One region of the Arthrobacter sp. 2RAF22 genome, then DNA from elsewhere that is predicted to be linked to it. Evidence: riboswitches for the same ligand, from Rfam matches in the RefSeq annotation. Region 1 holds a riboswitch; the other holds the start of a gene.

Region 1 (4,225 bases):
CGGCGGCCACGCCCATCAGCGCCTCGGGAACCAGCATGCTCAGGGGAGAGAAGCCGAAGATCCGGCCCGCCAAAGCAGGGATCCACAAGGAGGCCGGAGGCTTGTCCACGGTGATGGCGTTGCCGGCGTCGAGCGAACCGAACAGAAGCGCCGTCCAGTCCTTGGTGCCGGCTTGAATGGCCGCTGCGTAGAAGGAGTTTCCGTAGCCGGTGGCCGCGAGGTTCCAGAGATACAGGAACGCGGTGGCTACGAGGAGCCCGGCGGCGGACGGCCGTACCCAACGGGGCTGCCGACCAAAGGCGTATCGGGTCCAGCGGGGCTTGGCGTCCGGGGTTGATGGGCCTGCCGAGTGGCGCGGTGCGTCGGCAATCCCGACGGCGGGGCCGGCGTCAGCATTTCCGGCGGCGGGTCCTGTGCTTGCGGGAGTAATCGTGGAGGTCATGATGCTGCCGTTTCTGTGCGCGTTTTGGCTTGTGTCGTGGGTTCAGCCGACGGCGCCGCAGGCTGCCGAAAGACCCAAAGGCGGAACAACAGGAAGCGGACTGCCGTGGCGGCGAGGTTCGCTGCGACCACGGTGAGGAGCTCGCCCCAGCGGTCCGGCGTCGTCGTACTGTGCACCAGGGCGAGGGCCCCGGAGGTGAGTGCGAGACCGATCCCGAAGACGATCAACCCCTCGAAGTGGTGCCGAACGGGATTGCCGCCCTGGATGCCGAAGGTGAAGCGACGGTTGGCGCCGGTGTTGGCGATGGCCGTGACGAGCAGCGCCAGGAAGTTCGCCAGCTGCGGGTCCATGATGCCGCGGCAGAACAGGAAGATGAGCACATAGGCGAGGGTGGACGCAGCCCCGATCGCGGCGAACCGGACCAATTGCCCGAATAGGCTGCTTCGCGGGCTCTGCTCGGCAGTGCGGGACGACGCCGGGAGAGGCCCGCGTGCAAGTGCCGCCCGCAGTTCCGGAATCGGGATGCGTCCAGAGACGAGATCCCGGGTAAGCCGGACCATGCCGCGCATGTCGGCCAGGGCGGTCCGCACCACGTCGACGCTGGAATTGGGATCGTCGATCCAGTCGACGGGAACTTCGTGGACCCGGAGGCCGCAGCGTTCGGCGAGGACCAGGAGTTCGGTGTCGAAGAACCACGAGTTATCCATGGTGTGCGGGAGGATCTGCTGGGCGACGTCTGCCCGGATCGCTTTGAAGCCGCACTGGGCATCGCTGAAGCGGGCACCCATGAACGAGTGCAGCATCAAGTTGTAGCTGCGCGAAATGAACTCGCGTTTGGGGCCGCGGACGACCCGCGAGTTACGGGTCAGTCGGGTGCCGATGGCGAGGTCCGAATGGCCGGAGATCAGCGGCGCCAAAAGGGGCGCCAGTGCGGCGAGGTCAGTGGAAAGGTCAACGTCCATGTAAGCCAGAACGGGCGACGGCGATGCAAGCCACACCTTGCGAAGGGCGTTGCCGCGTCCCTTCTCGTCAAGGTGGACAACCGCGAGCTCGGGCAGTTCCCGGGCTACGCGCTCCGCGATTTTCAACGTGCCGTCCGTGCTCGCGTTGTCCGCCACGGTGATGCGGAAGCCATGCGGGAAGGATTCGCGCAAGTGGCCGTGAAGCCTGCGCAGGCACTCTTCGAGATCGCGTTCCTCGTTGAAGACGGGGATGGTGACGTCGAGGACGGGGATGGCGGCGTGGGTGTCCACGGGGGCGCGCCGCCCCGTGCCGCGCTGGATGGGAGTGCTGGGTTGGATGGGAAGGCCCGGCGGCACCACCGCGGGGTCCTTCAGGGTTCCGGAGGTGGATTCGATGAGCGTCATGTATCCAGAGTGCCGTTGCCGAATATGAAGGCTTTAGGCGGAACCTGTGACGTGGCTGTGGATGTGTGACCAGCGTGGCGCATCACTTGCCTGGCCAAGAACGGAGAGGCCCGCCCCGGAAGGGACGGACCTCGACGTACTTTGTGGGTGGCTCTTGGCTTAGTACCAGTTGTGGGCCAAGTGGAAGGACCATGCCGCGGACGGCGATCCGTAGCGTTCCTTGATGTAGTTCAGGCCCCAGCGGATTTGCGTCTGGTAGTTGGTCTGCCAGTCGGCGCCTTCGGACGCCATCTTTTCGGCCGGCAGCGACTGCCCAATGCCGTAAGCGCCACTGGAGGCGTTGGTGGCAGTGGTGCGCCAATCCGATTCCTTGTTCCACAAGGTGATCAGGGCCGACATTTCGCCCTGGCCCCAACCGTAGGAGGGAAGGATGCTTGCGGCGTAGGCCTGGGCGCCGGAGGGATCATCGACGGCGACGGGTGCAGCCGGTGCCGCTGGAGCAGGGGGTGCAGCGGGTGCGGCCGGTGCGGCAGCCTGGGGCGCGACGGCGGCCGGAGCGGGCGCGGCTGCCTGGCTTGGCGTCGACGCAGCGCTCGGCTTGGGGCTCGCGCTTGCGCTCGCCGACGGCGTGGCGGTGGCCGAAGGCGTGGCTGAGTGATCCACCGTGCGGGATTCGGACGTGCGGCTCATGTCCTGGGCGTTGATGGCTTGTCCGGCGGCCTGGGTGGCAGCGCCTGCGCCGAGGAACACGGCAACGACGCCGGCAACAACTGCCATGCGCTGGCCGGTGCCGAGGTTCGAGGCGGCTCGCCTCAGCGTGGAACGTGACTTGTTTCTCCGGGCAGGTTCGCCGCGGTGGCGCGCAACAGGGCGCGACTGATCCTTGGAATCAGACATGGTGATTGCCTCTCGACGCCTGCGGAGTTAGCTGTCGGATTCGGATGAGGTCATCCGGCCGTGGCCACAGCGGAACGTGGCGGCACGGCTTCACCCCTAGGGCTGGCTCAACATGAGCGCTTGCCCGGAGACCTGGGTCCCCCGTCTCTGCCTGGACTGTTGGGCACCGGGGAGTGGCAGAGCTCGGCGCCTACCCGGCGGTGGCCGGAATGATCCAGCGCACCTATTCGACGGTACAGGAGGATCCAGCTTAAGTCACATTTAGGTAACGGAGATCACGACGCCGGTGCGTCGACTTGCGCGCGCCGGGCACCGGCGTCGTACTCTTCTGGTTCGCCCGTCAGGCCGGGGCAGTCCTGAGCGCCGGGAGCCGCACCGCGAACTCCGTCCGGCCAGGCCGCGACGCCACTTCGACCGTGCCGCCGTGCGCCTGAACGATGGATTCCACAATGGACAAGCCGAGGCCGGAGGTGCCCTCGGAGCCGGACCGGGCGGCGTCGGCACGGGCAAAGCGGGAGAAGATCCTGCCCTGGAATTCAGGCGGGATGCCCGGGCCGTTGTCGGTCACGGTCACCACGGCGCTGCCATCGGCGGAGCGCATCACGCCCGTGACCACGGTGGTTCCCGCCTCGGTGTGCTTGCGGGCGTTGGAGAGCAGATTCGCCAAAACCTGGTGGAGTTGGGTGGTGTCGCCGCGGACCGTGAGGGGCTCATCCGGGAGCTTGAGTTGCCAGATGTGCTCGGGAGCCATGACTTTCTCGTCGCTGACGGTCTCGATCACCAACTGCGTGAGGTCCACATCGGTGAATTCCGGGGCCTTCCCTTCGTCCAACCGGGCCAAGAGAAGGAGGTCCTCCACGAGGGTGGTCATGCGTTCGGACTGGCTCTGCACCCGGCCCAGCGACTTGCGCCCGTCTTCGGTGAACGTCTCGGTCATGCGCAAGAGTTCGGTGTAGCCGCGGATGGCGGTCAGCGGAGTGCGTAGTTCGTGCGACGCATCCGCGACGAATTGGCGCACCTTGGTTTCGCTTTGCTGGCGGGCCTCGAGGGCGCTCGAGACGTTGTCCAGCATCAGGTTCAAAGCATGGCCGACGCTTCCCACTTCGGTGCTCGGATGGGCCGCCGACGCCGGAACACGCACCGCGAGGGCCACCTCGCCGGCGTCGAGTGGAAGTTTCGACACCTTGGTGGCGACGTCGGAGAGTTGCTCCAACGGCCGCATGGTGCGGCGGATCAGCACGGTTCCGGCCAGCCCGATCAGGACCAGTCCGCCCAAGGAGACCAGCACCATGGTCCAGACGAGGGAGGCCTCGGTGTCCTCTTTCGAGGCGAGCGGGAGACCTGTGATGACAACATCGCCGTAAGGAGTTTCGGTGGCCACCAGCCGGTAGCCGCCAGTGGACAGCGTGCGATCAACCGGGCGGCCATCGGACGGGAGCGCCGACAGGATTCGGGCGTCGCTGGGCGACAACGGCGCACGTGTGGCATCGGAGGACAAGAAGCCGGCATCGCTGCTCAC
Region 2 (4,225 bases), on a different contig from region 1:
CGGCAACATCAACATCCAGGCCGCCGGCTGCGGACGTCGCATCCACCAGGACCAAGGCGCCGTCGTCGCTGCCTTGAACCCGCTTGACCGGAGCGGCGACACCCGTCGAGGTTTCGTTCTGTGGCCACGCGTATACGTCCACGCCTGCTTCGGCCTGGGAAACCGGCCGGGTACCAGGCTCGGACGTGATGATGGAGGAAGCTTCAAGGAACGGTGCCTTGTTGGTCGCCGAAGCGAACTTGGAACCGAACTCACCGAAAGAGAGGTGCTGGGCCTTCTTCTCGACCAGGCCGAAGCTGGCGACGTCCCAGAACGCGGTGGAGCCTCCGACGCCGAGGATCACCTCGTAGCCCTCGGGCGCACGGAAGAACTGGCTAAGTCCCTCGCGGACGGAGCCCACCAGGTTCTTGACGGGTGCTTGGCGGTGGGAGGTGCCGAGGATCGTTGTCGAGGCGGCGGAGAGGGCCTCGATCTGCTCCGGGCGGACCTTGGAGGGCCCGGCGCCGAAGCGGCCGTCCTTGGGCAGCAAATCGGCGGGGATGGTGATGCTGTTGTCGCTCACGGGATGCTCCAATGGTGAAGTAGCGGCCTAGATGGGTCGTGGCAGGTGGCAAGCTGCCCCTTCGACTCCCCAATTCTGCCTGACACCGCAGGCGGGGGCAGAACCGAAGGTGTCATAGTCCGCCACGTGGAAACCCATCGTTCCGCCGGCTCAGGAGAGGACGGCGGACCGGGCGGTGGACAAGCGCCGGAATTATCCGGAGTAATTCCAAATAAGCTAAGCTTGGAGCTGGCGAAAATACGCAAGATACTGCGCTCGAGGAGCTGAGCTGGATGACGGATCTGATCGATACCACTGAGATGTATCTTCGGACCATTTTGGAGCTTGAAGAAGAGAACATCGTGGCTCTTCGCGCCCGCATCGCCGAGCGCTTGCGGCACTCCGGCCCCACCGTTTCCCAGACGATCGGGCGGATGGAGCGCGACGGCCTGGTGATTGTGTCCAACGACCGGCACCTTGAGCTGACTGAAACGGGCCGGAAACGCGCCACCGAGGTCATGCGCAAGCACCGGCTCGCCGAACGGCTCCTGGCAGATGTCATTGGACTGGACTGGGCCTACGTGCACGATGAAGCGTGCCGTTGGGAGCATGTCATGAGTGAGCGCGTGGAACGACGGCTCTATGAATTGCTGGACCACCCCACGGAATCGCCCTATGGCAACCCCATTCCCGGACTCGAAGCGCTGGGTGGAGCCGCGTCCCACGCCTTTACGGATGGCGTGGTCAACCTTCTTGACGCGATGAACGAATATTCACCTGAAAACCGGGTCACCGTCAGCCGGCTGGCTGAACCGATCCAGGTGGAACCGGAACTTCTGGTCCAGCTGGACGAGGGCGGAATCCGCCCGGGCGCCAGGGTGTCCCTGGAGCGCGTGGGGGAGTACATCTCCGTTCGCGTGCCTAATATCGAGGGCGCGCTGGAGCTGCCGCCTGAGGTTGCCTCGCACGTGTTTGTCACGGTCGCCTAGCCGGCCCGGCGGGGTCGCCCGCAAAGATAACGAAATTATTACCGTGGGGCTTAATCCCCTATAGTTAAATACTGGCGCCGATACCAAAGCGTTACCTGATCCGAAGCCGAGTTCTGCCAGCGGATCAGGTGGATTAGTCCATTCACTGGCAGAAACGGAGGAACCACCATCGGCTGTCGAAAGACGGCCTTGGGGTGAAGTCCGTAGCGGAAGTGCAAACAACGCAAGGCCCCTCCGGGTACCTTGCGTTTCGTGCCCTTCGCGCGGACCGGGTCCACGATCTCTCTGGCCCGAATCCGACAGCTAACTTCGCAGGCTTGCCAGAGAGGAAAACCTTGACCACGCAGAACACCAGGGGCCGCAGGCGCGCGTCCGGTCCTACTGCTGAGCTGCGGGGCACAAGCGCCGTCGAGCACGAGCGGCCGCGCGATCCCCATCGCGAACTTCGCCGCCGCAAGGGTCCTTTGCGGCAGATGGCCGAATTCGCCGCCGCGAGCGGAGCGGGACAGAAGGCCGGAGTGGCCCTCGCCACGACGGGCCTCATCCTGACAGTCGCTATGCCGGGCACCGGCGCCATGACGGCCACGGCGGATTCAAGCCAGGCCGCCTCGGCTGTGGGCACCCAGCCCGAGATTCCTGCCGCGGCAAGCGCCACGATCGACTTCAGCCGTGCCGCAGTGTCAACCACTGCGGATCCGGACAGCAAGCTCAAGCAGCTCTTGAGCGCACAGTCCGTCGGCACCATCAAGACCTCGTCCTCCAAGGGCACCCTGGGGGCGCCCCTGGACACCCTGACCACGGCCTCGCCTTTCGGCTACCGCGTGAATCCCATCACGGGCGGTTTGGGGGAGTTCCACCGCGGCCAGGACTTCGTGGCCCAGTGCGGCACCCAGGTCCATGCTGCCGCGGCCGGCAAGGTCACCTTCGCCGGCTGGCATCCGTATGGCGGCGGAAACCGCATTGTGGTGGACCATGGCAACGGCCTGGAAACCACGTACAACCATTTGTCGTCGTTCAACGTCCAGGTGGGCCAAACGGTTGGCCGAGGCGATGTCATCGCATTGAGCGGCACTACGGGCGCCTCCACGGGCTGCCACCTCCACTTTGAAGTCATGGTCAACGGCGACGTCGTTGACCCCCTGGGCTGGCTGTAGCCAATCCGATGGAAGTCTCTCGCATGCTTGTCACGCTCCGTGACCTGAATGTGACATTCAGCCAAAACTCATGTACCGTCTAACTCGCATCAACTTTTAGAGAGTTGATGCACTCGGGTGGATTGCCTAGCTCTGCCACTGCCCGAGGTTCCGTTCGCAAAACATCGTCTGGCAGAGGCGGGGGACCCACTTTTGGTCATCTTCACCGATGGCCTTGGGGTTAAGTCGCACGACTTCCGAGAGGGAGGAGTGTGGCCGGATGACTCCCATCCGAATCCGACAGCTTACCTCGCGGGCATAGGGAGAGGCCTCTTAACGTGTCTTCACGCTCTACTGTTGCGCGCCACCGTGCCGCGGTCACCAAGACCAACTCGCTTGCCGTTATCGCTAAGACTGTCGGCAGCAACGCCGGTGGCGTAGGCCGTCAGGCAGCCGTTATCGCAGCTGCTTCCGGTCTGGTGCTCACTAGCGGTATCGCAGCCAACGCTGCAGAAACCAACGTTCCCCGCGAGTCCACTTCGACCTCCGCCCTGGAAGTCCAGTCCATCGCCCAAGCCAGCATTTCGGCCGACTCCTCCGTCGCCATCAAGTACGAACGCCCGGTGGTTTCCACCGAAGCTGCTCCGGTTGTCGCAGCTCCGGTTGCCACCCAGGAAGCCGCTCCGGCTTCGCAGGCTGCCACGGGTGCCGCTACCGGCTCCTCGACGCTTTCTGTGACCGCTGCTGTTTCGCCCGCCACGAAGGTTGCCAGCGGCAAGGGCGCAGCGATTGCTGCCGCAGCTTACGCTCAGCTTGGCGTTGCCCAGGACTGCACTGCCCTGGCCTCGAACTCCCTGGCCGCTGTTGGCATCAACTTCCACGGCTGGCCGGCAGACTACCTCTCCCTTGGCCGTACGGTCAGCGCTGCTGAAGCGCAGCCGGGAGACCTGGTCTACTACCAGAACGGTGGCATGGGCATGGCCCACATCGCTGTTTACGTCGGCAACGGCATGGCAGTCCACGGCGGCTGGAACGGTGGCACCACCGCCCTTTACAGCGTCAATGTCGGCTCCGGCCCCGTCTTCATCCGCGTTGGTGGCTAAATAGCCCCGGTTACATAGCTTCACTGGAACATCCCCGCTGGTCCGCCGGTGGGGATGTCCTGTTTTAACGAGCGTGCGCTTACGTGTCCGGCACATGAACTTTGACCGACACTGCGCTGGAACCGCCGCATGGATTCGTTGATCTGGCCTTCTGGTGTTTACTCTTAGGTTGTCGATCCACAGCCCGTACATGCAGAGGGCAGCCGGCCCTCGCGCCCCTGACGGGTGCGGCCGTGAAGAGGTACGTGCATGCGCACACTCGTTCTGAATGCTGGATATGAACCGCTGGCGGTAGTAACCTTCCGCCGGGCGCTGGTCCTTGTGCTCACCGGAAAAGCGAGCGTAGTGGCCGAAGGCGACGAGCCTGTCGTCGGGCCACAAGAGATTCTCGGACGTCCTTCCGTGATTCTGCTCAATCGCTACATCCGGCCAAGGTACAACACCATCACGGCGGTCACT

The links. Region 1 has a riboswitch for cyclic di-AMP ahead of AB4068_RS11460 (hypothetical protein). Riboswitches for the same ligand answer to the same signal wherever they lie in the genome.
Region 2: another riboswitch for cyclic di-AMP. It lies ahead of AB4068_RS04335 (M23 family metallopeptidase); the one in region 1 lies ahead of AB4068_RS11460 (hypothetical protein).

The regions. Positions count from the first base shown of each region.
Region 1 covers NZ_JBFRGL010000013.1:47,097-51,321, forward strand. The annotation lists gene AB4068_RS11450 (glycosyltransferase family 39 protein) at 1-442, opposite strand, end outside; gene AB4068_RS11455 (glycosyltransferase) at 439-1,809, opposite strand; gene AB4068_RS11460 (hypothetical protein) at 1,969-2,706, opposite strand; cyclic di-AMP (ydaO/yuaA leader) riboswitch at 2,709-2,882, opposite strand; gene AB4068_RS11465 (sensor histidine kinase) at 3,047-4,225, opposite strand, start outside.
Region 2 covers NZ_JBFRGL010000002.1:185,114-189,338, forward strand. The annotation lists gene serC (phosphoserine transaminase) at 1-562, opposite strand, end outside; gene AB4068_RS04330 (metal-dependent transcriptional regulator) at 835-1,530, shown strand; cyclic di-AMP (ydaO/yuaA leader) riboswitch at 1,656-1,863, shown strand; gene AB4068_RS04335 (M23 family metallopeptidase) at 1,866-2,684, shown strand; cyclic di-AMP (ydaO/yuaA leader) riboswitch at 2,830-2,996, shown strand; gene AB4068_RS04340 (NlpC/P60 family protein) at 3,002-3,766, shown strand; gene AB4068_RS04345 (HNH endonuclease) at 4,016-4,225, shown strand, end outside.